DNA from 2 places in the Paenibacillus sp. UASWS1643 genome. Region 2 is predicted to be linked to the other one. Evidence: a T-box and tRNA genes for the amino acid it is inferred to sense, from the RefSeq annotation. Region 2 holds a T-box; the other holds one or more tRNA genes.
What was found. The T-box of region 2 lies ahead of FE296_RS01675 (valine--tRNA ligase). A T-box ahead of a tRNA ligase gene usually reads a tRNA of that ligase, here a tRNA-Val.
Positions count from the first base shown of each region.

Region 1: it encodes a tRNA-Val, which carries the amino acid that the T-box ahead of FE296_RS01675 (valine--tRNA ligase) is inferred to sense. The anticodon was not compared.

Region 1 covers NZ_VXKZ01000104.1:165,067-181,318, forward strand. The annotation lists gene FE296_RS11465 (manganese catalase family protein) at 230-1,132, opposite strand; gene FE296_RS11470 (hypothetical protein) at 1,395-1,703, shown strand; gene FE296_RS11475 (DUF3889 domain-containing protein) at 1,760-2,080, shown strand; gene FE296_RS11480 (hypothetical protein) at 2,275-2,496, shown strand; gene FE296_RS11485 (hypothetical protein) at 2,480-2,761, shown strand; gene FE296_RS11490 (DUF3892 domain-containing protein) at 2,837-3,073, opposite strand; gene FE296_RS11495 (GNAT family N-acetyltransferase) at 3,186-3,629, opposite strand; gene FE296_RS32705 (hypothetical protein) at 3,868-4,125, opposite strand; tRNA gene FE296_RS11500 (tRNA-Val) at 4,270-4,342, shown strand; gene FE296_RS11505 (M1 family metallopeptidase) at 4,533-6,743, shown strand; gene FE296_RS11510 (hypothetical protein) at 6,957-7,229, shown strand; gene FE296_RS11515 (glycoside hydrolase family protein) at 7,216-8,214, shown strand; gene FE296_RS11520 (hypothetical protein) at 8,217-8,903, shown strand; gene FE296_RS11525 (GNAT family N-acetyltransferase) at 8,935-9,342, shown strand; gene FE296_RS11530 (chromate transporter) at 9,417-10,628, opposite strand; gene FE296_RS11535 (organic hydroperoxide resistance protein) at 10,887-11,306, shown strand; gene FE296_RS11540 (YdhK family protein) at 11,485-12,054, shown strand; gene FE296_RS11545 (hypothetical protein) at 12,165-12,344, shown strand; gene FE296_RS11550 (TetR/AcrR family transcriptional regulator) at 12,580-13,182, shown strand; gene FE296_RS11555 (SDR family oxidoreductase) at 13,200-13,940, shown strand; gene FE296_RS11560 (hypothetical protein) at 14,047-14,247, shown strand; gene FE296_RS11565 (stalk domain-containing protein) at 14,447-15,001, shown strand; gene FE296_RS11570 (DUF1292 domain-containing protein) at 15,099-15,416, shown strand; gene FE296_RS11575 (aminotransferase class I/II-fold pyridoxal phosphate-dependent enzyme) at 15,623-16,252, opposite strand, start outside.
Region 2 covers NZ_VXKZ01000086.1:19,637-35,888, reverse strand. The annotation lists gene mreD (rod shape-determining protein MreD) at 1-417, opposite strand, end outside; gene mreC (rod shape-determining protein MreC) at 417-1,289, opposite strand; gene FE296_RS01710 (rod shape-determining protein) at 1,475-2,509, opposite strand; gene radC (RadC family protein) at 2,693-3,382, opposite strand; gene FE296_RS01700 (Maf family protein) at 3,420-4,031, opposite strand; gene FE296_RS01695 (DUF4321 domain-containing protein) at 4,127-4,369, opposite strand; gene FE296_RS01690 (SPOR domain-containing protein) at 4,515-5,744, opposite strand; gene murC (UDP-N-acetylmuramate--L-alanine ligase) at 5,863-7,182, opposite strand; gene FE296_RS01680 (bifunctional folylpolyglutamate synthase/dihydrofolate synthase) at 7,239-8,615, opposite strand; gene FE296_RS01675 (valine--tRNA ligase) at 8,694-11,360, opposite strand; T-box leader at 11,422-11,703, opposite strand; gene FE296_RS01670 (LysM peptidoglycan-binding domain-containing protein) at 11,859-13,445, opposite strand; gene FE296_RS01665 (RluA family pseudouridine synthase) at 13,811-14,719, opposite strand; gene hemL (glutamate-1-semialdehyde 2,1-aminomutase) at 14,716-16,020, opposite strand; gene hemB (porphobilinogen synthase) at 16,047-16,252, opposite strand, start outside.

The sequences.
Region 1 (16,252 bases), on a different contig from region 2:
TTTAACTAAGTTTAATTATGTGAGCAGAGATCAGGTTTACTTTTACAGTTACATTCTCAGGAATGACATGCATACAACATACTCATTTTGCATCATAAAATTGTATCATAAATTGATTATAACAAAGCCCTCAAATCCTCTCTGCATTCAGCAGCAGTGTTTGAGGGCTTCACCTAAACATAGAGTTAACAATATATATAGGGAAAGAAACTGTTAAACAACTTGTTCCTTAATCCGCAATATTCCCAGCCATTTTCAGACGGCGAGCAATTTCCTTAAAGTCTTCTTGAGATATACCTGGTGCGAACTCCTCCTCGACCGCAGGAGCTTCTGGAATCGGGAAACCTTCTGGTATACCCTGGATTACTTCCAGAGGTTGTCCATCTTCAGGGTGAGTTCCTTTCCAGATCTGGCCGATCGCATTGAAGTCTTTATCACTATAGGTGTACAGCTTGGTGTGTACGCCTTTTTCTTCATATTTGCGAGCCTCGTTGAAGGCTTTGTTGTTCAGTGAAGGGATAGGCACCAGTTTGGTCACATTTACGCCAGTTGCAATCTCAAGTGCTTTCGCATATGCAACGACATGCACACCACCACGTACCAGCAGGAAACCAACTACTTCCCGGGCTGCCGGGTGATCCGTCATCTCATATACTTTCATTTTATGGGTACGAGCGCCACATTCTAGGAAGAAGTTATGCAGCAGATCCTCGACCAGGTTGCCACTGTTGAAGACGTTTGCTCCCGTCCATGGATTACCCATAGAGTCGAAAGGCATTGCGCCTTGTGCACCTGCCAGATAGTGATATGACAGACGAGCATCTTTCACCGAACCTAGCGGCGTATCGTCGGGCTCTTTGTACTCAGTTGAACCTCTGAGGCACTTATTAATGCCATGAGACACGAGTTCAACATGACCCAATTCTTCAGCCGTTATGCTCATGACGAGGTCATAGAAGGGCTTTAGCTTTTCTTTGGATCGAAAATTAAACGATTGATAGAGGTAGTTGTTCAACGTTGACATTTCTCCGAATTTGCCGCCGAGTAATTCTTGTATGGCTGCCGCAGCATTCGGATCGGGCTTCTCGACATTGGGAATCTCAATCAGGATTTCATCCAAGCGTTTGAACATTCGGGTGTAACCTCCTCGAATTGGTATTACAGATCGTGTAGGGTTTCAGATCGTGAAGTCACTCTGTCATGGCCTATTACACGTATGTTGGGTTTTTTAAACAAAAAAACAACCAAATGGGACTTAAGCATCGCATAACGCATGCCCCATATTTTCTGCCACTTGTTATTTCCTACTATGGTAAAATTTTTGTATAATAAAACATTCAAACAAGTCTTCACGTACAAGAGAAGAGAGCCATGAATTCATAAAGGAGTAAGAGATGAACAAGCGTTGGATACAAATAGTTGGGATTGTAATGTTTCTAATGATTCTGATGTACATAAGCAGCGAGCCTGTCACAGCATATTGCGTTACAAACGAGGTTCAGGTGGATGAAGCAACGAGGCAGTTACTTGAAAAGAAATACGAGTTGGAACGTCCTCAGGAAACACAGACGCAGCAACACGTTTTCTCGGGTGACTGGGGAATGAGCTTCCGGACGGAGCCTCCTGATTCGTTTGACCGGCTTGTTCATGTGGTTCCTTTTTCCCTACGGCCACTGGCCTGGATCTTTCGTTTATTCGTGTAAAATGAAACCCTGACGGGCAATATAACAGAAACATATTGTCCCAAGGAGTGAGTGAAATGAGAATGCTCATCGTTACCGTTATGTCGGTAGTCCTGAGTTTAGCCGGAATTACATCAGGAACAGGTGGCGCTATCCCTGATTATGCGAAGTGGGGAATTATTGCGGTCAAAGAAACACAGACCAAGTATAATGTGGATATTTTGGACTATAAGCATATCGGTCGTACCTCTCTAACAGCGGATCAATCACGGGAACAGTTCAAGCTGTGGGTTCGTGCTAAAGACGGCAAGCAATTCGCAGTCTATGTGAATGTTGATTTTAATCCATCTACACAGCAGTTAAAGAAAGTACAATTTTCGGAATCGGATCGACACTGATCCGTTACTGAACTTGGTCATTACAAGCCATGTTTTCATATTAGCTATACTATGGGTTGAACCAGACTGCCTTGATCATTAAGGTGAAAGTCTGGTTTTTTATTTTCAAAAACCCTTTTTTTACTATTGAATAAAGAACTTATGTTCGCATATAATATGAAATACAAACAAACGTTCTTATCGGAGGGATGATTATGCTAGGGAAATATATTGGCCAGATGGTGGAGCTTGTCTACATGGATCGTGCAGGGCAGATTACACAGCGACAGATTCGAATTAACAGTGTACGTGGAGGGATGATTAGAGCATCAGCGGGAAAAGAAGGCTCACCCCGAACATTTCTGGAGCAAGGTATTCTGGCATGGCGTCCTGTTACCGATCTGAATGGGGAGGTAAAGTATGCTGAACGACTTTGAACGCAAGATTTTGCGTATTATGGTGAACTATGCAGGACAACGGCGCAGGCTGCCGCGTATGGATGAACTGGAGAACAAGACGGGACGAAGCAGAGCTTACATTCATGAGTCATTGCTGGAGCTTGAACGCACCGGGCACATTGCCTGGGAGAACCGATCTACTCTCGAAGGGATACAGATTTTGCAGGCATGGGAACAGGTACAACAGCCGATTCGCAAAAACCAGCCTTCCGGGGACTCCGCAAAATATTTTACGGACTACTGATCATAATAAGAAAACGCCAACCCGGATATCCGGATCGGCGCTTACTGTGTCACACATACAACGTGTGCATCTATTTTAGAAATGGGGAAGTTGGTCCAGGTTGTTGGTTGGGTCACCGTCGGCATCTCCGCGAATGTACATTTCGCCATCCTTGCCTTTAAATACATTCACACCGGCAATAGCGCCAGCTTTTACTTCTGCAAGTGCCTGCTGATAATCCAGTACGCGTCCTGCTGAAGTCTGAAATGCTGTCAGGTCACCGTCGCCATTTTTCTGTACGGCTGTGAAACTCTCGCGTGTTGTTTGATCCATGATGTCACACTCTCCTTATATGACGAGATAGGAATCTGCTTACCTGATTAGCCTATCCGAATTCTTCGGAAGTATGCACCATATGCTAATAAGACCTGCCAACGCCGAGGTTTTACAGGCTCTTTCTCATACGAACATGCAGAATATCTGCATCATAAAAAGGTTCTTCCGAAATCACTTCATAACCCAGTTTTTCATAGAATTTCTGTGCCTGACATTGAGCATCCAGTACAGAATAGGATAAGCCGAGTTCACGTGCTCGCTCCTCCATCGCGAGCAGAAGCACACGTCCATAACCAAATGAACGATGAGACTCAAGCACCGCGATCCGCTGCATTTTCGCCGTATCCTTGCTGTAATAGATCAAACGTCCTGTAGCTACAGCTTGGCCATCCGTACTTAACAATACATGATGCACATCCGGACTAATGACATCGTATTGATCAATCTCAATCTCGGCAGGAACCTGTTGCTCGATCACAAAAACGTGATTGCGAATACCCAGGGCTTGTTCCAGTTGTTCTTGCGTCGTTACATAACTAATCTCAGCTGCCAATTCCATTCCTTCTTTCTGCTCTTGCGCGACATATCAGACTGAATTATACAAAAAAATGTTTTTCCTGTATAGTGAAGTCTGGGACATATTGGGAGAGGAGGGGGTAGTGATGGGCATGACAGGCATCATGGTCATTACCTTGTTAATGTCGGCTGCAATGATTGCTCTGTTGTATTACGTGACCAAGAAAGCATACTCACGCAAGTGGGATGAAGATGAGTAATTCATCTGTTAACCTTCACGGCAAGACTTCACTGCTTCCTCGCGGAGAATATACATCTTGAATTACAGATTTGGAGTATACGTCCAGCCAAACGGGCAGAGCTTCACCATTTTCATTGGGCTGTTGTAATTGTTGGAATTGAACTGTATGTTCATCCCTCTCTAAGCTGCAACCAGTAACGGTTGTACTGAGAAGCACAAGCCCAGCAAAGAGAAAGAAGCATTTGGTAAATGTATATTCATTGGATTTTGACCGTTTTGTTAAGTTTCTCATAGGGAATTCACCTCGTTGTAGAAATGGTAATCTTTCCTTTATTGTGCACCATTTCGGGTGAATTATAACCAAATAAATCATTGACAATGAACACGGTTACTTGATATGATACTGTTACTTGATTGGGAAACATTTATATATCATGATCTGTTAGCTCAGCTGGGAGAGCACTATCTTGACAGGGTAGGGGTCAGTGGTTCGAGCCCACTACAGATCATACATGAGAAGCCTTACATTGTAAGGCTTCTTTTCTTTTTTTTTACATACAAACATGAATGCGATTTGCGATAGTTTCAGTTTCTCTTCCTCTTTTTAAACAAAACTTAAATAAAACATAAATTCAGCGTAAGGTTCGTCTTCTATACTTGGTTCTGAGGTCAATATAGAACAGGAGAAGGAGAGAACTTATGAATTATTCAAGTCCATTTACATCAAAGTTAGCCAGAGTAGGGATCGCGGGTACACTGGCTTTAATACTGGCAGCAAGCCCACTTGCCAACATGGGGGTTGTTGCCGCGGAAGCAGGCCCAGCACCTGTATCTACGAAGATATATAACACACAGAAAGACTCCCTGGAGCAGTCCCCGATTCAATACCAGATCGAAGCTCGACTGAATGATAAAGACATGACGATCCAGGGGAGCGAGAAGGTAAGGTATCGTAACACAAGCAAGGATGCACTTCAGCAGCTGGTCCTTCATACATATGCTGACGCGAACCTCTCCAAGTCTACACAGGCGAGCATGTTCCAACAGGACAATGAACAGATTAGTGAAGATCATCCGGAGAAGACAGCGGAGGACTTTCTGGGTGGCATTGATATTCAGGCTGTAACAGCAGATAGCCAATCGCTGGATTTCCATAAGGAAAACCAAGCGTTGACCGTGCAGTTGAAAGAGTCGGTTCAACCAGGCGAATCGGTAACACTTCAATTGGAATTCCACCTGAAGATACCTTATGGCTCACAGCGCGTTTCCTATTACAAGGATATAATCAATGGTGCACACTGGTTCCCGGTAATGTCTGTATACGATGAAGTCAAGCATCAGTGGAACAAGGCACCGTATAGTCGAACATTCGAGAGCGATTATTACACCTCGTCGGACTTTGAAGTTCAATTAAACGTGCCTGAAGAGTATCAGGTAGCCATGCCTGGCTCTATCACCACTCAAAACAGTACAGAACATGGACGTAAAATTGTTTCCGCCGTAGCTGAGAATACGAGAGAGTTTGTTTTCTTTGCCAGTCCTAATCTTCAAGTGGAGCGCGCTACCCGTAACGGTCTGACGGTGGAATACTATTATTACAACGATGATCCATCCAAGAGAGAGATCGTTGACCGGTACATTAACCAGGCATTCAAAGTCATTGATTTTTATAATGAAAAATATGGCAAGTATCCCTATCCAGAGTTCCGAATTGTCGAGACGTATGTACAAGGTGTTGCCGTAGAGTATGCGAGGCTTATACAGATGGGACAGATTCAAAATGGTGCTATTCCAGAAGAAGACACAACCTTTGTTCATGAAATAGCGCATCAGTGGTTCCATGCATTGATCGGTAATAACTCGGAGACCGAATCCTTCCTGGATGAAGGCTTTGCCGATTTCTCCATGGTGTATTTTGCAGAGAAACAGGGAGATAAGTTAAATGGGTTCAGATCCGTACAGTTTGATACGGCGCCCGCAGAGATGGCGATTGCGTCAACAAACGATGAAGCTGGGGATTTAGCAGGTTTGGTATATTATCAAAAGGGAAGACAAGCGATCTATCAGCTTTACCGTACCGTCGGCGAAGAGAAATTTGACGAGTTGATGAGAACATATTTCAAACGCTACGTGTACCAGAATGCAACTTTAGAGGGGCTGCTTCACACCATTGAAGATGTGCTTGGTAAGGAAGTACGTTCAGAAATGCAGATGGCCCTATATCAGCCTAACTTTGTCTTAAAGCCGGAATACCAATTATCACAGGAAGAGACCGCCGCCTATGTACATGACATGTTACAACAACAGTATCAGGCTGTCATGGGCATGATCCCTAATCTGCCTTTTGAAGTGATGAATCGATTGATGGACAAAGTCCTTCAAGGCGAGGAATTAACCATTGTGCTCAGCGATCAGGTCAGTAAGCTTGCAACTAAACAGCAGGAAGATATGGTTAATCAGTTGACCGGATTCCTTGATATGACCGGTATGAGATACGACATTATACGGGATCGCAAGAAACTGAAGCAAAAGATGAAAAAAGAGATTGGCAACAGTAACCTTATTGTCATTGGCAATGCCAAGTCAAACGGATTGGTGCAGGCTTTAAAATTTAACATTATTGATCGAACGAAACAGACGGGTTTTCCTTGGAAAAATACCATGAACCAACCTCTCGCCGCGGGTGCATACGTTATCAAACATCCCTATAACCAGAATCGATTGATGCTTCATTATTTCTGGAATGAGGATCATCTGAGTGATGCGGCATTTGAAGCTTTTAAGCTGAAAACACAGGAGTCTATCGGATTCACTAACGACTTTTACCAGTACTATGTATTGGATAACCAAGGCAAGGAGAAATCCAATAAAAAAGCTGCGAATCCCATATCTTCACTTTTTGCGGAGTAATAAGTAATTGGTTTTGCAGTTTCTTCGTTCAAACAGGTTAGCCAATTCGTATTGGTTAGCCTGTTTTCTGTTTAGTCATGTTTAACATAAGCAAACGGTTAGTTATATGAAAACCAGACTGAGAATAATAGGCTGTAATATGGGCATAATGCTTTAACACAAAGGCAACTTCATGAATATACTTATCGGGAGAAAACAATAGGAGGGATTAATATGAAGGATCAACATTATCCGGGCGTACCAATGAAAGGGACAATGGCTGATTACAACGGTAAAGGAAATAAAGGAATGAACAAAATGAAAGCGTATTCATATGATGCTAGAATTCGTCCTATCATTCGTATTACTCAGGTGCCGGCTGCGAATGTGGGTAATGTTGTTGATTATTCAATCCTATTAGAGGACACTTCGGATGTTTTAGATTTGCGACCGGTAAATGGTAATCCCCTGCTCACGAAGGAGTTGAGTTCCTATGTCTACGACTGAGAATATTGCTCAGGCAGCACTCGACGCAGCGATGAAGGCCAACAGGGCCATTGCGCCTTATGATTATTGCGATGCAGAATCCAGACGGATGTACACGCCTCAATTTGATAAAAAAATGGACAATCCTATGTATACCGCTGCAATGGCGGGTCTTCAATCAATCTATTGGTTTCGGGCGATCAAGGTAAAGGGGCTTATCCCTGATGCAAAAGCAGATTATTATGCTACGTATTCTACCAACCATAATCGTATCGGTGGAATTGGACTTGCGTATTCCAACAGCCCGACAGGACCATGGACCAAACACGGACAGGTGTATCTAGATACTGTGGTTGGTAATTCGACGGAAACTCCATTTGTGATCTGGAACGATGAAGAACAATTGTTCTTTATGTATTATCAACAAAACGGACTGGGGATCAATCAATCAACGGCACTTGCGACCTCTGTAGACATGATTAACTGGACAAGAGTGGGTTTGATTTTGGACAAACCTCCCGGGTTCCCTGGTGATGGTCATACCGGTTACTTCTCGTGTTTCAGAAATGGCGGCAAATGGATCGGTTTCTCGGTGATGGGCGGTGGTGACTTTGGTCGTAAATGTATCTGGCATTCACATGACGGACGTAGCTGGTTAGCTGATCCAAGACCATTAATGGGTGGTAATGATGCCACTTTAACAGCGGGAGAAAACATTTCGAGATCCAATGCTGGTGTATTTATGTACAAAGGGAGCATGTGGTGGCTGGGCATGTTATCGGCTTATGCTTCCGGTGGGGTTACGACTGTAGCTCGACCTGCCATTGCCAAGATCAGCGCAGACTTCCGTCAACTGCTGGACAAACCTACAGATATATATTTTCCGGCATTGACTTGGGAAACGACGAATATGCAGTCCCTGATGGTGTCCGTTATGGACGGTGTAGTTTACGTGTATTACAATACCGATCATAATATCGGTGTAGCCTATTCGGTGGGGGTGTAGAGATGGTTATACGTGATGCAGCGGGTCAGATCGTGCCCTTTGGAAAGGTTCACAAACAGCTTGTGGCCGATTTTCTTTACGGAACGTTACCGGATTGGGTGGAGGTGGTGGGCAACCCTACGTTTGAGCCTTTGCCCGACAGAGGGACCATAACCGTTACAACACCGACAACGGCAGGAGCCACGGCAGAGTTGAAAATGAAACATCTGATTGACAGCTCGAAAGTAACAGCAATTGCAATCACTTTGGAAGCGCTACAATTAAACGGGAACATTGGAATTTCAGTTCAGGTTGGCATTAAATCGAAGGATAGCAAGGCCGGAATCACTTTTTTTCAAAACGTAAATCAGAAGTATGGTATGGTCCGAGCCTATAAAGCAGATGGAACGTACACGGATTTTAAGCAAAACATGGTTTTCTTCACCACCCAGGGTGTGGCGGGAGATGAGGCGCAGAATCGAAAGAACCTGACAGTGCTGCTCTGCACCGGGTTACAGTTCTCTGCGGGGTTCGAAAGACCTTCCGTGTGGCTTGGTGCGGATGATCAGTATGGCGGTGTTGCAGCTGACCTGAGTGGTGGGTTGTTCCAACATGGAGAACTGCAATGTCTTTTGAAACTGACTACAAGTAAGGCCGAGGCCAAGTATTTCAAATGTGCACAGATGAAAGTGGATATTTGGAGCAACTGAACTAAAATGGAGTAGATAGAGGAGGTATCTGATGAGAGAATCGATACATTATTCAATAGAACCACCTGAGAGCTTCGACCAATTATTAACGCTATATGAATCTTTGGGATGGAATGCGCTGAATTTATCTCAACATGAATTGGAACGTATGTGCAAACAAAGTTGGTATGCAATGTATGCTTATGATCAGCAGCGCTTAGTGGGCATGGGGCGTATAATATCAGATGGAGTGATAACAGGTATAATATGCGGGGTAGGCGTTCTGCCTGACTATCAATCTCAAGGAATAGGTACAGAATTAATGAAACGAATCGTTGAGCATTGCGAGAAAAATAAGGTGATTCCACAACTGATGTGCACGGAAGGTTTGGAAACCTACTACGCAAAACTGGGATTTGAGAAGTTTACGATTGGAATGACGAAGAGGATAAATCGATAATCTGCATGGAGCGGTACCCGTACACTTGAACACTTTGAAAAAGAAGTGTTCAAGTGTACGGGTACCCTTTTTATTTAGAGAAGGTTGATGATTGTACCGCCTGCTGCACCAGCAACGACAACGATCCACGGTGGTACTTTCCAAAAAACGAGCATTAGAAACAACATGCATACCAGTGCAAAATCAACAGGAGTCAGGATCGCAGTTGTCCAAAGCGGATCGTACAACGATGCCAACAAAATACCTACAACGGCTGCATTAATTCCGATTAATGCTCCTTGAATTTTTGAACTTTTACATAAAGAATTCCAAAAGGGCAATGCTCCTACGATTAGAAGGAACGCTGGCAAAAAGATAGCGATCGTTGCAACCAAAGCACCCGGAACCCCACGCATCATCGCTCCTAAATAACCGGCAAAGGTGAACAGTGGTCCTGGTACAGCTTGTGCTGCTCCATATCCCGCCAAAAAGTCGGACTTGTTGATCATCCCTGCAGGGACGAATTCACGTTCCAGTAACGGAAGCACAACATGCCCTCCGCCAAATACGAGTGATCCTGAACGGTAGAAGCTATCAAAGAATAACAGCCACCCCGAACGATCGAATGGTGTGAGTAAGGGGAGAAGAATCAGAATTCCAAAGAACGTAGCCAAACAGACGATTGCCAAATTACGATTCACAGGGACAGACAAGTCTACTGTTTTAAACTCGGTCATTTTACTAAAATGAACCATCCCTATCACGCCTGCAATAACAATAAAAAGGATTGGAGTGAACGCAGTCTGCCACACAAGAGTCGCCGCTGCAGTAAAGATAGCGATGGTTGCCCTATAGCGGTCAGGAGTTAGTTTTTGCCCCATGCCCCATATCGCCTGAGCGACAATAGCTACAGCAACAATCTTAAGGCCGTGAATCCAGCCAGTACTGCTGATATCAAATCCTTGCAGAAGGAAAGCGAACAAAACTAACGCAATGACAGAAGGAAGTGTGAAACCAAGCCAAGCCATCAGTCCCCCCAGCAATCCGCCGCGGATGATGCCAATTCCAATCCCGACTTGACTGCTGGCAGGCCCGGGCAAAAATTGACATAGTGCAACTAAATCTGCATAGCTTCGTTCATCCATCCATTTTCTACGGCGAACATATTCTTCATGAAAGTAACCGAGATGAGCGATCGGTCCTCCAAATGAAGTAAGCCCAAGTTTGGTTGATACAGCCAACACCTCAGAAAGTGCTCTGACTTTATGTTTGGGCTTGTCCGGGGTTAGAAATGAATTATTCTCCAAACGTGTTATTCCTCCTTAACGGTTCGACTTAGGTTATCCGATGGATGAAAGTTAAGGAAGGATACATTTCCTCTACCGATAACTACATTATAATCATCCTCATCGCTATTCATTTAAACGCAGCATTAAATTATATTATTTTTTTATATTAACTATTTACATACACAATTAAATTGTGTACAATGTAATTGTTAGCGATACAAGAGGAGTCAAAATTTTAATCAACATAAATCCAATCAACTAAAGGAGTTTTCACAAATGAAAACATTATATGAAACAACAGTCATTAATACAGGTGGACGTCAAGGCATCGTACAATCCCCAGATAACGTGTTTATGTTGGATGTTGCGGCACCGCCTGAACTGGGAGGACAAGTGACGACAGCTACCAATCCGGAGCAGTTGTTTGCAGCAGGGTATAGTGCTTGTTTTAACTCCGCACTGGAGTTTCAATTGAAGAAACACAAAGTTGAAATTGAAAGAAGTACTGTAGCTGCAACCGTAATGTTGGTGACAGACCCTGAGGACAACGGCGTTAAGCTTCAAGTCGATTTGGAAGTTAAAATTCTTGGTCTGGATGAGGAGACAGCACAGAAGTTTGTGAAACTTGCCCATGACTATTGCCCATATTCCAAAGGAATCAAAGGGAACGTGAATGTTAACGTGGAACTCGCGTAAGATGTAATTACTGAAATGATTTGTTCTTGATAAAAGAACCTCCGAGAAATCGGAGGTTTTTTTATTATTTTTGCTCCGTTGTAAGATGTGCCTTGCCCGGAAAAAACAATAATAATGATTGCAATATACCTATAGGGGGTATAATGAAGATATAATTAGAATTAAAGGAGTGCAAAACATGAAAAAGTACTTACTGACTATATCGACTATATTGATCGCAAGCAGTTTGATTTTGGGTGGATGTGGCAAGGAGACTCGGCAGACTATTGATGAAAGTAACGATGACAGTCATACAGCCACCGCAGGTGAGATGCACCATTCTGAATCGGGAGAGCTACCGGAAGGACTGCGGGAGAAAAGCAATCCCACCTTTCCAATAGGAAGCCAGGCGATGATGAGTGCCGATCACATGTCGGGCATGAAGGGTGCGAAAGCAAAGATCGTTGGAGCATATGAAACTACAGTATATGCAGTGACGTATACCCCAACCACAGGTGGAGATCCCGTGCAGAATCATAAATGGGTTATTCATGAGGAAATACAGGATCATACCGATCAATCGTATGCGGTAGGTTCTGAGGTGCTGTTGAGCGCTGATCACATGAAAGGAATGAAGGGCGCCAAGGCCACAATTGAGTCTGCTGAACAGACAACGGTATATATGGTTGATTACACCCCGACAACAGGGGGAAATTCGATAAAGAATCACAAATGGGTCACAGAAGAAGAATTATCTGCTATCCAATAGAACCATTTGCGTGAAACAGCCCTTTTTATGCAGAAAAATCAATTTAATACTCAATTATGGGTTATAATGGTATTAGGATTACACAAAACTGCTGAAAGGGGAATGTACTCATGATGGATTTTAGCAAACCACCCCATGGCTCGGAGATCGATACCCACCGTCAGCGACATCAGGAGAATGAACAGAAATACCTGTCCGGAGGCAAGAGCATTTGGTATGAAATCAGCAACTGGCTCATTCTCGGAGGTATCCTCCTTGTCATATTTTTATTATTTAAATACGTTTTTTAAGTGCACCAATGGTGACTATACTAACTTTTGTCAATTGTAGAGCGTCTTAATATACATGATAAGTAAGGCAAGAGAGCCCAGTTTTAATGGGCTCTTTTTTTGTTATGACTTCATTGGACGTTAAAATGATAAATGATAACAAATGACAAAAATTAATATTTGTCATTTGTTATCAAGTGTGTTAATCTAACCTCAATGGAGGTGGCGAGAGGATGGTGTTAACCATCTCGTTAATATGGTAAAAGACAAAACTTCTGAATTTCTCACTAAAGAGCAGATTATTGCAGCTACACAGGAAACGATAAGACGCTTCGGTGCTGCCAAAACATCCGTCACCGATGTCGCCAAATTGCTCGGAGTCAGTCATGGAACGATATACAGGCATTATGTCAGCAAGAAGGCATTGCTTGAAGGTGTCACTGAACAATGGCTTGAAGAAGAAATAATCACACCTTTAACTCTGGTAACCCAGGATGAGAAAAACGCAAGTGAAGGTACACATCATCTGAAAGTATATATAGAAACCTTAATACATCTTAAATGTCATTATGCTGAGTCAGATCCCGAATTATTTGAGATGTATGCGCGGGTTACCCAAGAATCAGCTGATCTAATCCGCAAACATGTGGAGCATCTTATTCACCATTTGAGCGAAATTATTCGCGGGAATCAACAGTTTAAGTTCAGTGATCCTCAGGTAATAGCAGCGGCTATTCTTCATGCAACGGCTCGTTTCCATCACCCGGCACATGCCTATGAATGGCGTAGTGATACGATAGATAATGAATTTGCACAGGTATGGTTATTAGTCGAACACGGTTTATCCAAATATGAGTGAAGAGGATGGGAGATCGAATGAACAAATTATCAGGTAAGGTCGCTTTGGTAACAGGATCGTCGCGAGGTATTGGACGTGCAATTGCGGAGCAACTCGCGGAGCTTGGAGCCGATGTGGTGATTAATTATGCAAGTCGTCCGGACAAAGCAGAAGAGATAGCAGAGATTGTTCGGCAAAAAGGAGTTCGTGCCATTACCGTGCAAGCAGATTTGGCGCGGAAGGAAGATGTGGAACGTCTGTTTTCCCAAACGATCAGCGAGCTTGGCAAAGTGGATATTCTAATCAATAATGCAGGTATAATGAAGACAACCCCTTTGGCAGAAGTGACAGAGGAAGAATTTGATCAGCAGTTTGCCATTAACGTGAAGGGTACTTTCTTTGCTTGTCAACAAGCGCTTAAACATATGGAAGATGGAGGACGTATTGTGAATTTTTCTACCTCTGTAACAGGACAGATGTTTCCCAACTACAGCGTGTATGCAGGAACCAAGGGGGCGGTAGAGCAGATTACCCGTCAACTAGCTAAGGAGTTTGGTTCTAAACAAATTACGATTAATGCAGTCGCACCAGGTCCGGTTAACACGGAGTTGTTCTCGGTTGGCAAGACGGAGCAGCAGCTAGAAGGAATCCGTAAAATGAATGCATTTGGTCGTCTGGGTGAGCCGGAAGACATCGCGAGTGTCATTTCATTTCTGGTTGGAACGGATTCACAATGGGTTACAGGTCAGACGATCCGGGTAAATGGTGGCTTTATTTAACATAACCGAGATCAGGAAGTTTGATCATTGCGTTTGACACACAACCGGGCGAATCCCCATATGATGCATTACACTAGTAAGCACTTGGGGAAATGGGGAATCCGGGATGGCAAAAGCAAAGGGCAAGAAAGCTCCCGCATTAAAGAGTGACAAAATTCGTGTATCCATGAAGTTGGTCACTTCGGATGTATGTGAGAGATGTAAGACACCATGTACGCGAGGCATGGATTATGCTGCACGTATGAGAATTGAAGGGGCTTTAGGCAAGGGCGTTCCCTGTATATTGACCCGCCATACTTCTTCATAACTCTTCGTATAATCCCGTATATATAACAATTATAGATCAGGGGCATCCTTTAATGAGGATCGCTTCTTTTTGTGCATTCCAAGGGGTGGAAAAAATTCTGGATAAAAAATGAAAAATGATGAAAAACAGCGCAACTTTGTGGATGAATCTGCAGTATAAATGTACAACAGCTAGCAGCAGGGGAGGGAATATTGACGGGATGAAATGGAAACGAATATTGCTTTGTGTCACGGTATTCTCCTTGCTCGGCGGGTCTTTATTGTTTGCAGATTCGGTGAACGAGAAGATTCGTGTTCTCATTAACGGCAAGGAAGCAGCTGATGGAGGTTATCTCATTGATGGAACGACCTATGTACCTGTAAGAGAAGCCGGAGGCGTCGTCAAATGGGACAGCAGTAACAAGAGAGTAACGGTGATCAAACCGAATGTACATATTTTTCTCTTCAAGGGAGACACTGTATTTGGCAACGTTAACGTAGGTAAGCTGAAATTCAATGTATTTTCACAAGTGGACAGTCTGACAGCAGATGTAGCTGCCGTGAAAGTAACAATCACTAACCCGAGCGGTCAGGTGAAGGATATCCAGTCCCAGGAGCTCACGACCCAGAAGGATAACTTCTGGTTCCGCACATATGATTTTACGTACGATTTCAGTCGTGCCGGCAAGTATCAGGTCGGCTTTCATATTAAAGAAAATGCAAACAGCAGCTACGTCCTGGTAGCGGAGAAAATCATTACAGCGCTGAACGATTGAAGCGGAAATTACCCTGTGAGTTAAATTGACCTGGGTCATTGAACATGTTACGATATGCAAGGTTACACAATTTCTATTTATAAAGCGAGGTATTTCAATGAGCGATCACACACATGAACACGGCGATGGCTGCGGATGCGGGCAAGACCACGACCACGACCACGAGCATGAAGAAGTCCTTCTCACATTAACAGACGAGAACGGCCAAGACGTGGAGATGGTTTTGGTGGAGACGTTTGACGTGGAGAAGCATGTTTATGCGCTCCTGCTGGAACGTAACAATCCTGAAGCTGACGGCATCATCCTGCGTATGGAAGAAGAAGACGAGGAAATGGTGCTCTACAATATTGAAGACGAAGATGAGTGGAACCGCGTTGAAGCGGCTTACAACGAACTCGTTGCATCACAAGAATAGTCATTCTTTTGGAACATAACATGAAGGCTCCTTGATCTCAGGGGGCCTTTTGTTGTTTTTTAAGAGGTATACGAGCATGTACACCAGCAGTTTGAACGACGAAATAGACGGGAAAATGCAAACTCGCTTGTCTCCTAAAATAATAAAGGACCAAGCTAGGGCTTGGTCCTTTAAGTTTATACCCTGCACAGCGCAAGGGAGTTGTTTTAGAAAATGGCATCGGCTTCCACGATCACTTTAACGTTGGTTACGCTGCGATCTTCGGGTCCTTTGACGGGTAATCCAACTTCGACATGATCGATGATGTAGTCGATATTTTCCTGGGTGATAACCTCACCCGGTAACAGGATTGGAATTCCTGGCGGATAGACATAGATGAATTCCGAGATAATACGTCCTGCGGATTCCTTAAACGGAATCACTTCGGTATCACCGTAGAATGCATCACGTGGAGTCAGCATCAACTGTGGAATATCCGGAACTTTTACGACCAGTTCATGGGCTGGGTTCACTTGATAATAGGTACGGGAGAGATCCTGCAAAGCGTTCAGCAAGATATCGACACTGTCATCCGTATCTCCTGGCGTGATGAGACACAGAATATTGTACATATCACTAAGTTCGACCTCGATGTTGTAATGTTCACGCAGCCAGTTCTCTGTCTCATACCCTGTAATGCCCAGATGGCGAACATGGATCGTTACTTTGGTTGGATCATAGTTGAAGGTCGCTTCTGTACCCAGAAGCTCTCTACCGAAGCAATACAGGCCATCCATATCGTTAATCGAACGTCTGGCAAACTCAGCTAGTTCAATCGCCTTCTGTGCAATCTCACG
Region 2 (16,252 bases):
TTCAATCAACGCCCAGTCAAAGGTCACGTGGTTAAGTTGGAAGAGCTTGTACAGGAAGAATAGCATGGTGTCATTAAGCAGACTCCCCAAAATGACAACCGATACCATAACCGGCAGTGGTGCACGTGGTGCTTGAAAAATGAGTCCCATCATATATGCCGATAATCCCATCGAGAATCCATAAGGTCCAATCATCTCGCCGTAGAATACAACGTCATGCAATAGTCCAAAAAATATACCGAGTACTAGTGCCGTGTGTCGATGATGATATACAGCAATAAACAAAATGACGATATAGACCAGATTGGCAGAAATACGCATCTGCCAGCCAGAAGGGATGAGCAGCGGCAAAATTGTGCCTTCTGCAATGAACAAAACGAATAGTAACAGGAACAAAACTTGCTTGCGCGTTACCATTATTCTTTTACCTCAGGCGGGATAATGACGATCAGCTCTTTCCAGTCAAGGAAACTTGCATATGGTTTGATAATCGCAGTCCGAGTTAAACCGTACTCCCCAACTTCAACCTTTTCCACTTCACCAATCCGCATATACTTGGGAAAGTTATTGATGATTCCCGAAGAGATGATCTCATCACCCTTTTTGATGTTTGAATCCTCCGAGATTTTGGTCATCTTGAGCATGCCCGTCTTCGGATCATAACTCTCAATCATACCAAATACTTTCTCCTTACCTACTGCCGTTGCTGCAATGGCATTAGATGTCGGATCATTGGCATCCATGGACGTTAACAGATTAACCGTTGATGTATATGAGCTGACATGACTGATCACGCCGACCAGCCCTTCCTGGGAGGTAACGGCCATCCCCGGCTTGATTCCCGCATTTTCACCGATGTCAATGTTAATGGTTCTGCTGTTTGGATCCGAATTGGCACTGATAACTTGGGCTATTCGAGAACCGTAATTATAGCGATTCTTCTGCTCTTCGGTGAAATTGAGCGCTTTCTGAAGCTGCTCATTCACTTGCTCCATATCATTGTACTTCAGCCGATCCCGGGTATAGTGTCCCATCGCGATGCGAAGCTCTTCATTCTCATCATATACCGTACGCATGTTCGCTACATCTTTGAAAAAGCCCGCTACATAGGAAGCGGGCTTGTAAAATACGTATTGTACAAATCCAACTGAATCCTTCAGGAATTTCTCCGGCCAGGATAGAGTGGTTCGCGGACTGAGCGTAAAGCCCATTAACGCGATAAATGTAACAAGGCCCACCAGCAAAACAAAAAGTCTTTTGTTGCCTAGCAGTTTAAACAGTTCGAACACCCTCTAACATCCATATTCTCTTCCGAGCCATGCCCGGCGGGGAGACTGTCAGACCTGTAGTCCCTGCAAGAATATCAGCCGATCCTCCCCTGTTAAGCGGGTAATAGCTCATCCCCGGGGTTAACCGGGTCCTCTATAAAGATATCTTGCCACTTGGTCGCTATGCCAAGTAAGGCAAATACCAATTAACGTTTGGAACGAACTGCCGAACTGCTTCTGCTCTTGAACAAATGAATATTCTCTAGCGCTTTACCTGTTCCGATTGCTACACAATCCAGCGGGTTCTCAGCCACGATGACAGGCATTCCTGTCTCACCAGCGAGAAGCTTGTCCAGGTTGCGAAGCAACGCCCCACCACCTGTAAGAACGATACCCCGATCCATGATATCGGCAGCAAGTTCAGGCGGGCATTTTTCCAGTGTTACTTTTACCGCTTCAACAATTGCATTCACGGTATCAGCCAGCGCTTCACTGATCTCGTCCGAAGTAATCGTAATTGTCTTCGGCAGACCTGTTACAAGGTCACGTCCACGAATTTCCATCGTTTCTACTTGTTCCAATGGCATAGCTGATCCGATGTCCATCTTCAATTGCTCCGATGTACGCTCACCGATCATGAGATTGTATTGGCGTTTGATGTACTGGATAACGGATTCATCCATCTCGTCACCTGCTACACGAACCGAACGGCTCGTTACAATACCACCAAGAGAGATAACAGCCACTTCTGTTGTACCGCCACCAATATCGACAACCATACTACCCGTTGGTTCCCATACAGGCAGATCTGCACCGATTGCAGCAGCAAAAGGCTCTTCAATCGTATAGGCTTCACGTGCTCCAGCCTGTTTGGTTGCATCTTCAACCGCACGTTGTTCTACTGCCGTGATCCCGGATGGTACACATACCATCACGTTTGGATGACGCTGGAACATGGAGCGCTGTTTCTGCGCCTCACGGATGAAATATTTGATCATCGTTGCCGTTGTATCGAAATCGGCAATAACGCCATCTTTCATTGGACGAATGGCACGAATGTTACCTGGTGTACGTCCAATCATTTTTTTGGCGGCTTCACCTACTGCCTCGATGCTATTTGTATCTGTCCGTATAGCGACAACCGAAGGTTCTCGCACCACAATTCCTTTTCCTCGTACATAAACCAACGTATTTGCTGTCCCCAAGTCAATACCCAAATCTTTCGTAAAACCACCAAACATAACATAATCTCCTTTTCTGCCTCATATAGCCGCTCCATTCTGATCCAGAGCGTAATAATTTTATTCCCACGCAATACGTGGAGCTAATATTCGCATTTGTTTTTTTGCATTTGTAAAGTGAACCTATCTTTTACGGACAACGCCGTTAACATTCATAGGAAAACATCAACGCCAACCATTATATTATACTAAGCCCTTCTCCTTCAAACTTACGTACGTTCCATCTCCGATAATAATATGATCAAGCACGTCAATGCCAACAATAGCGCCTGCTTCAATCAGTCTCTTGGTTATTTGGATATCCTCCGGACTGGGCGTAGGATCACCACTCGGATGGTTGTGTGCGCACACAATCGATGCGCTGCTGCATTTGATGGCAGCCCGGAACACTTCACGTGGATGTACAATCGAAGCGTTGAGGCTACCCATGGAGAGTGTTTCCTGGGCAATAATATGATTTTTGCTATTCAGAAAAAGACACACAAAATGTTCTTTTTGCAAGTAACGCAATTGTTCGATCAGGATATCAGCTGCATCACGCGGTGTACGTATTGAGGTCGACTGTGTGAGTCTGCTCTTGGCAATCCGATGACCCAGCTCAATGCCAGCTTTCAATTGCACAGCCTTGGCATTGCCGATCCCTTTCATCGTGGTCAGTTCTTCCAGACTCAAATCCATTAACGAGCGAATGCCACCCGCTTCGGCCAGAATCCGCTGTGCCATATGCACCGCGGATTCCTGTCTTGTACCTGTTCGAAGTAAAATTGCCAGCAATTCAGCATGGCTTAAGGCGCCCGCCCCGTATTCCATCATGCGTTCTCTCGGGCGTTCTTCCTGGGGGATGTCGCGCATCATGTATTGAGGCGACTCCATATGTTCCCTCTTTTCATTTCACAACATTTGACTTCATTCATGTTCGTGGCAACACATGTACGCCGAACCCGTCCAACATATCACTTAGCAAGGATAGCGGCAAGCCAACCACATTAAAATAACATCCTTCAATGCGGTCGATCAGTGAAGCACCAATGCCCTGAATGGCATATGATCCTGCCTTATCTGAAGGCTCACCTGTCTGCACATAAGCACGGATGGTCGCATCCGACAGCTCTTTCATCGTTACATCGGTCTGGCGGTAATGAACTAACGACTGTCCATTGCCCGCATCAATACAAGCGACGCCCGTGAACACCCGATGCACGCGGCCCTGCAGCCGCGATAACATACGTTCAGCATCCGCTTCGTCCAAGGGTTTGCCTAGAATCTCACCATCCAGAACAACAACGGTGTCACTACCAACAATAATGGCTTCCTGCTCGCGGCCTTCAAGCCCGCGATACACGGCAAGCGCCTTGCGCAAAGCAAGTTCCTGTACCGTCTGTTCAGGTGTCCACTCTGGTGGTGTATCTTCATTGGCATGACTTGGTATTACATCAAACGCTAGGTGGAGTGATGCGATCAGTTCTTTGCGCCGAGGCGATGTGGAGGCCAGAATAATAGGGCGCTGTTGTGTGTTATCCAAAATGAACGGCTCCTTATGCCACGGCAACATCCTGTCCGGATCACGATAATAGATGTCACTGGTTTAATTTTTTTTCGTCATAACTCGTCATTCTCCTACAGTCTGCGATACAGCCACACAGCGGCAATCATACCGATCAGACTCAGAAGGCTCATTTGAAATTGAAGTGAAATATCATAACTGATAATATCCAGATCAGCCTGTGGTGACCAACGTATGGTCGTGGCTTTCGTAAGAAAGGCTACTGCCTTTACAGGCTGCAGTGCCTTGGCGATCCACGCTCCGGCCATCCAGCCGAGCAGCAGAAACAGCAATAACATGCCGAAGTTTTTTTTCATCGGTAATCTTCCCTCGCCATTTTTTGACACCCACATTATTATACGGGGTTTTGTACGTCAATACAAACACAAATCCGGCAAGGGGAACTATTTCCAGTTCCTTGCCGGATGGGTATTTCCAAGCGTTGTTATGGGAAAGAGCATGTTACTGCTTAATCGCTTCGAGCCATTTTTTCTGCTGTAGTACATATTCCATCAGATCAGACTGCACGGACCACATGTGCACATCATCCGGGTTCTTGTTGTACTCTGCAATAGCCGTTATTGCATCGTTCATTGATTTCTCCATTCCACCAACAATAGGTTGTACCTCCGCAGTCAGGCCGGGTGAGAGGCTATTCAAACCGGTTAACCACGACTGGTGCTTATTCTGAATCGCGGTCATCGTTTCTGCAGAGACTGCTGTCGGTGCGGATTGTCCCAACTGCTGAATGGACAAGGTAGACAATTGTTCGACCAGTGCAGAACTGTTTGTGAAGAAAAGCTGCACATCCTCTTGCTTGCCACCGAATATAGCCGGATTGATCTCAGGGTTCACGATCTCCTTGACATACAGTTCGACTCCCTGAGCTTTTAGCCTGGAGCTAAGTAGCTTGGCCTCTTCACGATCAGCCGAAATGCCTGCATATACTCGATTGCCATCTTCAGGATCAGACCCTGCGGCTATACCAGCCTGAGCCAGCTCAAGCTTGGCCTGCTCAGCTCGTTCAGGAGAACTGAACACGCCGTATTGAAGTGCATAATACGTGCTGCCAGTAGCCGCTGTCTGAACCTGCTGTTCTGTACCTGCAGCCCCCTCCTGACCCGTCACAGTGGAAACTGCCTGATTGACGGGAAGAAGATCGCCTGGCTTGACGGCTCCTTCTTTATTAAAAAATGAAAGAATTACCATACCAAAGAGGGCTCCGGTAACAAGTGCCCCAGTGACAGAACCAATCATTTTCCATCCCCTTGGAGGGCGATTTCGCTTATAGGAATAGTTCTCCGAATCTGCAAGCCAGTCGTGGCCTTGATCATCATGGGTATTGGACAGATCAAGACGCTCTTCCTCCGGATTATCGGTGTGATTAACATAACCGTAACCGGAACGGTTTCGAAAATAATGAGCCTCATCCAAGTTCAAGTTCGAATCAGGGCTCACCCGCTCGTCAGGTTCAGGTACAGTAGAGCTTGTCAGCACCGTCTCTCCCCAGTCTCCGGGGATATCCTCAGGCGTCCATGATGGGGTTGTATCCATCTGCTTAGGCGTTAGCGGTTGATTATGCGGTAACTCTTCACTTAACGTCACCAAGGGACTGGACGCGGAACTCCTCTTGTTTTCAGGCTTGTCCGACTCATGATCCCCGAAGCGAAACGTCATTCTAGCATTGCTCACCCGTACCCTCTCCTTTGTCCCATTTATATCAGCTATATGCAGAGACTGGGGAATACATTCCATATAACGCAAAACAAACGCCTGCTTCGTATCGAAGACAGGCGTTTTCTCAATTGATTTATTTCAAACCTTTGGCAAGTGTATCGCCGACTTTCCAAATATCACCTGCACCCATCGTAATCACAAGATCTCCTGGCTGCAAACGATGCTGCAGATCAGCTACAACTTCTTCTTTTGTAGGGAGGTAACGTGCAGAAGCATTACTGTTTTGAACAATCAGTTCAACCAGTTTGGCTGAGGTTACCCCTTCAATCTGTTTTTCGCCCGCAGGAGAATAGATATCCGTAATAAGCACCTCATCCGCTTCCGCGAAAGCACGGCTGAACGCATCCAGCAGGAAGAACGTACGCGTATAACGCTGTGGCTGGAATACCGCAATAATACGTTTGCCCGTTGCTTTGGCTGCACTAATGGTAGCTTCAATCTCAGTTGGGTGATGAGCATAATCATCGATGATCAGCATATCGCGCGCCTCGCCCAATACCTGGAATCTGCGTTTGGCTCCGTGGAACTGGATGATAGCTGCCACAATCTTCTCAAATGGAATGCCTGCTTCCAGACAGGTAATCACAGTAGCCATCGCATTATAAACGTTATGCTTACCCGGCACCGATAATTCCACCGTGCCCATAGCAGCACCCTGATGATTCATCGTAAAGGAGATACGGCGATCGCCCAATACAATATCCGTTGCCGTATAATCTGCAGCACGATCAATACCATAAGTTGTAATCCGTGACTTGAGTTCTGGCAAAATCGCTTGAACATTCTCGTCGTCAGAACACACAATCGCTGTTCCTTCCGGACGAATCTGGCTCAGGAACTGCACATAAGCCTTTTTGAGCTCCTCAAAATCACTGTTGTAATTCTCCAGATGATCTGCCTCAATATTGGTTACAATACCGAGCCATGGATGGTACTGCAAAAATGAACCATCGCTCTCGTCCGCCTCAGCGACTACCCAGTCACCCTGGCCTGCCTTGGCGTTGGTTCCCACATTCATGATTTCTCCGCCAATGATATATGTCGGGTCCGTATCACATTTCTCCATAACAAGTGCAATCATGGATGAGGTGGTTGTTTTCCCGTGAGCTCCAGCCACTGCCACACCTTTACGTTCGTTCAACAAACGTGCAAGCATCTGGGAACGATGCAGAATCGGAATATTCAGCTCAGCTGCGGCTACCCGTTCCACATTATCAGCAGGCGCTGCCGTAGAGTAGACAACCAGGTCAGCTCCAGTAACGTGCTCTGCCGTATGTCCGATATATATTTTCGCTCCCTTGGCTGCCAACTTCTCGGTCAACTCCTGTGAAGCGACATCCGATCCGGTAACGGTGTATCCCATTTCCAGCATAACTCTTGCGATGGCACTCATGCCGTATCCGCCAATCCCTATAAAATGAACGTGTTCCGATGTATTTAACAAAACTTTCACCAACCTTTTTCAGAATCGGTTTGATGCAAAAGGGCTGCCCGCACATCCGCAATCAGGTACAGTGTGCCGGAGACCACCCCCAGATCTTCCGCTTCCGTCCGTGACTTCAATAGATCAAGTGCCTTTGCCCATTCGGGCTCGACGATGATTTCCAGTTCCTGCTTCGCAATGGCGGGACGTACCCGTTCGACAATCTGCAGCAATTCGGCTGCATCCATTTTGCGTCGGAAATCTGGCTCGGTCAGGATCAGCGTATCCACTAGTGGCAGTATATGCTGCAAATACGCTTCGTGATGCTTATTTGCCAACATACCCATCATCAAAATTAACTTGTTGTGCGGATAGACATCCGTAATGCTCTTGGCCAGTGACTCTGCACCTTCCGGATTATGTGCTCCATCGAGCACAATTCGGGGTTCATCGACGACTTTTTCGAATCTTCCTGCCCAGAAAGCATTCTCCAGTCCAAGTGCGATATCGTTGTCATCCAGCATAAATGCCATGTATTGTCTAAGCAATTCAAGCACCATAAGTGCAGCCGCTGCATTGTCACATTGATGTGAGCCTTGCATGCGTATGCGAACGTCCAGATCACGAAACGGGCCTGTAAAATGAAAAGATTGTCCGTTCTCATTGCTGTCCAGTCTATGATAAGAGAATTGGTCTCCAGCCAAATACACGCTTGATTGAAGCTGCTGTGCTTTCTCCTGAATCACCTTCACAGCTTCGGGCTGAGTCGCGCAAGTTACAACGGGTACTCCCGGCTTGATAATACCTGCCTTTTCTCCAGCAATCTGCTCAATCGTATCTCCAAGCACATCCGTATGATCCATACCAATGTTGGTGATGACGGACACAACAGGTGCGACAATATTCGTTACGTCCATCCTTCCCCCTAGCCCCGTCTCCCATACCACAACGTCAGGGTAACACTCCTCTGCATAGTACAGAAGCGCGAGAGCCGTGGACACCTCAAACATCGTGGGTGATCCAAGCGGAGTGGAGGCCATTTCCATGACCAGTGGATGTAATCGGTTCGAAAGCTTAAGCAGGATTTCTTCAGGAATATCCTCACCGTTGTATTGAAAACGGTTTGTAAACTTGGTGATATAAGGCGACGTAAAGGTACCCACATCATATCCAGCCTGAAGAAGCACTGACGTCAAAAAAGCGCAAGTCGAACCTTTGCCGTTCGTTCCCGCGACATGAATAAATTTGAGACGTTGGTGTGGGTTGCCTAACATGGACATCAGACTCTCGATTCGTTCCAATCCAGGTCGGATGCCAAAAGGAATAAGGCCATTGATCCAGTCCACGGCCTCGTTATACGTAAGTAAAGGAGCTGCTGCATCTGTCCCGTCTAATTCCGTCATCTGATTCACCTTCGGTCCCGAGTTTGAGTGAAAAAAGCGGCCGGATGGCATAATGGCTCTCCATCCGACCCAAATATATTAACCTTTAAGTTCCTTGATTCGTGCAATCACTTTATCCCGTTTATCGGAATAATCTGCTTGCTTGGCGCGCTCTTCCTCAATAACTTTGGCAGGAGCTTTGGCAACAAAGCCTTCGTTCGCCAGCTTTTTCTCTACACGGAGAACTTCGCCCTCAAGGTTCTCCAACTCTTTCTCCAAACGAGCCACTTCCTGCTCGATATCAATAAGACCTGCGAGCGGCAAGTATAGTTCTGCCCCCGTAATGATCGCAGTCATTGCCTTATCCGGTGAGTTTAAATCCAGCCCACTATCGAACTCGGACGTATTACAGAAACGTTTGATGTAGTGACTGTTACGCGCAATGATGCTGGACGTCTCAGCACTATTTGCTTTGACCATCAACTCGATTTTTTTGCTCATCGGCACGTTCACTTCTGCACGAATATTTCGCACTGCACGAATGGTATCCATGAGCAGGTTCATCTCGGCAACAGCCTCCGGGTTCTCAAGAGCAGGATCATATACCGGCCATGATGCCAGCGTAATGGTCTCACCTTCATGCGGCAGATGCTGCCAGATCTCTTCGGAGATGTATGGCATAAACGGATGAATCAGGCGCATGGTCTGATCCAGCACATAAGCAAGCACGGATTGTGTTTTCTTTTTGGCAACCGGATCTTCCCCATAGAAGGACAGCTTAGCAAACTCAATGTACCAGTCACACAGGTCATCCCAGATAAAGTTATACAACACACGACCCGTTTCCCCAAATTCATACGCTTCGATTAGACGCGTAATATCGCGGGAAGTTTCGTTCAGACGATGCAAAATCCAATAATCCGCTGTACCAAGCTCTCCGCTAATGTCACGTTCCTCATAGGTGAATCCTTCCAGATTCATCAATGCAAAGCGCGAAGCATTCCAGATCTTGTTGGCGAAATTGCGTGCCTGTTCCACCCGTTCCCAACGGAAACGGAGATCCTGACCTGGCGTGCTGCTGGTTGAGATCATGTAACGCATTGCATCTGCTCCGTATTTCTCAATCACATCCAGCGGATCTACACCGTTACCCAGTGATTTGGACATTTTGCGTCCATCTGCATCACGAACAAGACCATGCATCAGTACATCCTTGAACGGAATCTCATCCGTGAATTCCAATGCAGTGAAAATCATGCGTGCAACCCAGAAATATATGATGTCATACCCTGTCACAAGAACACTTGTCGGATAATAACGTTGCAGATCTTCCGTATCTTCCGGCCAGCCTAGTGTCGAGAACGGCCATAAGCCGGAGCTAAACCAGGTATCGAGTACGTCTTCGTCCTGTCTCAACTTGCGGCCAGCATTCTCTGGGAGCAATGTCGGATCTTCAGCAGATACGATAATTTCACCCGTTTCCTCATCATACCAGGCAGGAATTCGGTGTCCCCACCACAGTTGACGGGAAATACACCAGTCACGAACGTTTTCAATCCAGTTCAGATACGTTTTCTCAAAACGGTCTGGAACAAAATTAACCCCTTCACCGCTCTGTTGTTTCTTGATCGCTCGCTCTGCAAGTGGCTTCATCTCAACAAACCACTGGGTAGACAGATACGGTTCAACAACAGCCCCGGTACGTTCACTGTGTCCAACCTGATGCGTGTGATCCTCGATGTTGATCAATACGCCCTGCTCTTTCAAGTCAGCAACAATCTGCTTGCGGCAGTCACTGCGATCCAGTCCCTGATACTTGCCTGCCTCAGCATTCATTGTACCGCTCTCATCCATTACCGTAATTTGAGGCAGATCATGACGAAGACCTACTTCAAAGTCATTTGGATCATGCGCAGGCGTGATTTTAACTGCACCACTTCCGAACTCTTTATCCACATAATCATCAGCGATAATTGGAATTTCGCGTCCAATGATAGGCAGTACAAGTACTTTACCAATCATATCTGCATAACGCTCATCCTTCGGATGAACAGCAACCGCTGTATCACCCAGCATCGTTTCAGGACGCGTTGTTGCCACTGTAACGTAGCCACTTCCGTCTTTGAGCGGATAACGCAGATGGTACAAGTGACCCTGAACCTCTTTATATTCAACCTCAATGTCGGACAAAGCTGTCCGGTTCACCGGGTCCCAGTTAATGATGCGTTTGCCTCGGTAAATAAGGCCTTTTTCATACAGTTGAACAAATACTTTGCGAACCGCTTGGGACAGACCTTCATCCAGCGTAAAACGTTCACGTGAGTAGTCAAGCGACAGACCCATTTTGCCCCATTGCTGACGAATGGTTGTGGCATATTGATCTTTCCAATCCCATACTTTCTCCAGAAACTTCTCGCGTCCCAGATCATAACGGGTCAGACCTTCTTCACGTAGCTTCTGCTCCACTTTGGTTTGGGTAGCAATACCTGCATGGTCCGAACCGGGAAGCCACAGTGCGTCATAACCTTGCATCCGTTTGGTGCGGATCAGAATATCCTGCAGTGTAAAGTCGAGCGCATGCCCGATGTGCAGCATCCCGGTCACATTTGGGGGTGGAATTACAATCGTATACGGCTCGGCATCTTTACGTTGACCGGCTTTGAAATATCCACGTTCCATCCAGGTGGAGTACCATTTGTCCTCTGCCGCCTTAGGATCGTAAGTGGTCGGCATTTCTGTTGCAGCTGATTTTTTTTCCTCAGACATGTGTCATTCCTCCGTTACTTCATCATCTTCGCCAAAAAAAACAAAAAAAACCTTTCATCCATCAAAGGACGAAAGGTTAGCTTTCGCGGTACCACCTTTGTTTCACGCCTACAGCAAGATAGACTTCACCCTCTGTACATGACGTGACACTTCAAGCAGATAACGGCTGCTACCGGCCCATCCTACCTCAGAAATAAATGACGATAGATCTCATTCATCTCTTGTATTCAAACAGGCAACTCCCGGGCGACTTCGATCAGTTGGTTCCTGCGGAATCTCACAGCGCTGCAATTCCACTCTCTGAAAGGTCATACTGTCTACTACTCCCGTTCCACGTTGTTCTTCAAAAAACCTACACACATCATACCTTGCTCGTGCGCGATAGTCAACCTGACAACTGCGGATAAAGAGCACTGGAATGCAGGTTTAGGACGAATCATGAAAAAACCCGTAATCCTCAAGGGGATCACGGGCCGTAACGAAGGCTTTAACTGCGAATTAAGGGATGTATAATATCTGACCTTCTTCCACAACCTGCTCAGATAATCGGTTATACAACTGAAGTTCCCTCGTGCTCAATTGATATCGATCTGCAATGGCATCCAGTGTATCTTCTCGCTGAACGATGCACAGTTTCACCTTGCGGAATGGGGTCTGGTCCACGATTGTTCCCAGAAAGAGGTTCTTCCATTCCACATCATCAGCTGGATATGTTTCTTCCTGTACCACACCCGCAGGAACCTCATCGCCTCGCTCCACTTCAGCATCGCGTGCCGCTCTGCCGGAGGATAACAAGGAGGAGATACCCACGCCCTCTTCTTGCCGTGGCGCGGATTCTTTTTTGCTGCCAAAAGCAACCTTCAGCTCCGGCTTGTCTTCCGTCTCAGCCACAGGTTCAGGAACAAATGCTTCGTTCTGTACGAACTCGTCTACCCCAGTCGCTTCAAAAGACGGTCGGTCTTCCTCAGCGTTGCCTGGTTCGGACGAAGCAAATACACCTTGCCAGTTCTCCGCCTGTGATTCGCCCGGGACATCGGCAACTGCCTGATTCTCCTGCTGAGGTACAGATCTCGCTGATTCGAAATGCCATACTTCAGGTCCGTCCGGCACATCTGGTGCTGCGAACTCATTAGATGATTGAGCAGCAGGCTCTGGGACTGCTTGATCTGCACTTCTCGAGTTCGCAGGCAATGCATCCACCGAAGGCTCGGACCAACCCGAAGACTCATCTTCCAGAGGCAGCAATGGTTCCGACTCAGGGTAAGAAGCTAACCGATCTGCGGTCTCAGCCATAAATGACGAGATCGGAGAAGGTTCGCTGTATTGCTCATGAGATGCCAATTCATCCCCATTCGCTGTCAGAGAGGCGGGATCTTCGTTTGCATCAGGTTGTCTGTTTTCGTTAGCGTACTCTGCACTTTGCTCCTCAGATTGAAGTGGCTCTTCCGATGACGAATCCGCATATTCCTGCTGCCATTCTTCGCTATTCCTTAATGTCTCTTCCCTTGTGGACAGGTCAGCGAATTCCGGAGCACCATAGGCAAGTTCTGCTGCATTCGCAAGTCTCTCTTCCTCACTCCGCTGGAGCAGGTACTCTTGTGCAAATGTGTTGGGGTCGCTGCTGCCTGTCTGTGCTGCTTCATCGGAACGGTTGGATTGCTGAGCATCAGGTGAGTGGACAACTGTAAACTCATCTGCTGACCACACTTGTGGCTCTTCAACAGGAAAGCCCTCGATACCTCGCAGCGACAACACGCCTGTAATGTTCAGACTGCGATTGGATAACAGATCCACGTCAAAATTTTCGATCTCGATGGAAATATCCTCAATCGATCTGACCCGGTTCAGCGGCACTGTGATCTCCACGGGAATGAAATGTTTGAGCTCCTCTGAAGCCTCATTTTCTCCTCTGTACGCACCTGTAAGTAAAAGATGTCCTCTTAACGTGGCATGATCATCCTGCCCTATGACTTGAATGCGCGGGTATAGTTCAATCTCCTCCAATTCCTCAATCGCAGGGACTCCCTCAGACAAATGAACGCGCTCATAAATATCGAACCGCAAACCATAAGGTTGATTCAACAAAGGTGGCGTCCTCCTTTCGGCATATGTTCACCATGATCCTTCTCATGGGACTGATCCATGGTCCAAATCCTTCGTTACCCCATCTATATGCCTTGAATGAGATGAGCATGCCACCTTTTGAAAAACCTTGTTATATAAAGCGAAATAGAGAATGTTGCACCTAGCCACTTCGATGACAGAATAACCTTCCGATCACTGTTATCCCCAGATTTTTCGATTCCCTTCTTCAAAGGGAAAATCCGGGGATAGCTTATGCTTCCGAAGCAGCTTTCTTTCAGAAAGTTTTTAGGCGAACGCTCCGTTTCTTCACGTTATTTCTGTCTTCTCCGTTCTCGTGTAACTAGTAAAGTTCGCTCTATATTCATTTATGAATACACCTTTTCACGTTCTGCCAATTGTGTGAAATCGGGCGGCCAAGGGTCATCCACTTCAATCACGGCTCCGGTTAAAGGATGACTAAACTTAAGCATCTCTCCGTGAAGTGCTTGTCGCCCAATGACATCCGCTCTACCTCCATACAACGCATCACCAATAAGCGGGTGTCCCGCGTAACTCAGGTGTACACGAATTTGGTGTGTACGTCCTGTATCCAGCTTTAATCGTACAAGGGTTGCTCGTTCCCATACTTCGACAATCTCCACATGGGTAACAGCTTCCTGTCCACCTTCCGAGACACGCCTGCGCTGTTTGTGATGTCTGTCCTTGCCAATGGGAGCATCAATTTTGTGGAGTTCAAGGGGAATTTGTCCACCTGCAATGGCAACATAATGGCGGCCAATCTCTTTGCGACGCATCGCTTCATCCAGTTTGGCGAGGGCAAAAGCATTTTTGGCATACAGAACAGGTCCGGTTGTATCCTCATCCAGTCGATGAACATGGCGTACGCTTGCCTGTATTCCGTTCATTTCATAATAAGAGGCAACCACATGATCCAGCGTGATGGCCTGATCGGCACGGTTTCCATCTGGATGCAGTTTCATGCCTGCCGGTTTGTGCATAACCAGACAGAAATCATCCTCATACAATACATCCACATCAGCCCAGCGTGACTCAACATCGATTGGCTGGGACGCAAAAAGGGCCAGCCGAAGCCGGTCCCCTGCAAGTTGTATTCCTCGGTTTGCTTTCAGCTGACGGAGCAGTTTCTCCGGAAACTGCAGCTCAGACAATAGCCATTGCTCTGCGGCCATCTGTTTGTCCAAACTGCCTGTTACGGCTTTCCCTGGCATCAGCTCCAGCCATTCCCCGCGGCGTTTCCAACTTTTGATGGTCATAGCGATTGAAGAGCTTTACGATTCGCCTCAATCGTATCGTCAATATCCTGCTCCGTGTGCACACCAGAGACAAACATGCCTTCGTATTGCGAAGGCGCAACACTCACACCTTGATCAATCATGGCCGCAAAATAACGACGGAATTGATCCAGATTGCTTTCTTTGGCAATATCATAATTGGTTACTGGAACGGCACTGAAGAATGGACAAACCATGGAACCCACACGGTTAATGGTTATCGCAATACCCGTCTCAGCTGCATTTTTCTCGAATCCGGCTTGCAGACGTGCAGACAATGTCTCCAGACGGTCATAGACCTCTGGTGTTAACAATTTGAGCGTGGTATACCCTGCTGCCATAGCCAGCGGATTCCCGCTCAATGTACCTGCCTGATAGATCGGTCCCGTAGGTGCAATCTGTTCCATCAGATCCCGACGACCACCATAAGCACCAACCGGGAGTCCGCCACCGATAACTTTACCCAGACAAGTCAGGTCAGGTGTAACCCCATACCGTCCCTGAGCACAGTTCAATCCTACGCGGAAACCGGTCATGACTTCGTCAAAAATAAGCAGACTGCCATATTGGGTCGTCAAACTGCGCAGGCCTTCAAGGAAACCGGAAGCCGGAGGTACAACCCCCATGTTACCTGCCACAGGTTCCACAATAACAGCGGCCAGTTCTTCACCATAACGTTCAAAAGCAAGCTTAACGGACTCCAGATCGTTGTAAGGTACCGTAATTGTATTCACAGCTACACCTTCAGGTACACCTGGACTATCCGGTAGACCCAGTGTTGCAACACCTGAACCCGCTTTGATCAGCAAGCTGTCCGCATGTCCATGATATGATCCTTCAAACTTCAGAATTTTACTGCGTCCGGTTACCCCGCGTGCCAGTCGAATGGCACTCATCGTTGCTTCCGTACCGGAATTAACCATCCGCACGATATCGATAGAAGGTACACGCTCACAGACCAGCTTTGCCATCTCGGTCTCCAGCAAGGTAGGCGCACCAAAGCTTGTTCCTTTGAGGGCTGTCTCACGCAAAGCTTCTACAACGTCAGGGTGTGCATGTCCCATAATGAGTGGGCCCCACGATCCCACATAGTCAATAAAAACATTGCCATCAATATCGTAGATTTTGGACCCTTCGCCGCGTTCTGCATAGATCGGAGTAAGTCCCACCGATTTGAATGCGCGTACAGGGCTGTTCACACCCCCGGGTATGTACTGCTTAGCTTCCTCAAACGCGCTGCGTGAGCGCTCATCATTGCGTCGATTACCTTGTTGTGCAGTCATGAATATCCTCCTTAATATAATTTATTTTATTTCTCAGCCAACCAGCGTGAAGCGTCTTTTCCGTAGTAGGTAATGATCATATCTGCACCTGCGCGTTTCATGCTGAGCAGGATTTCCATGGCAACTTTTTTCTCATCGATCCAGCCTTGAATCGCCGCGGCCTTAACCATGGCATACTCGCCACTTACATTATAGGCAACAAGCGGAAGATCAAATTGATCCTTAATCGTAC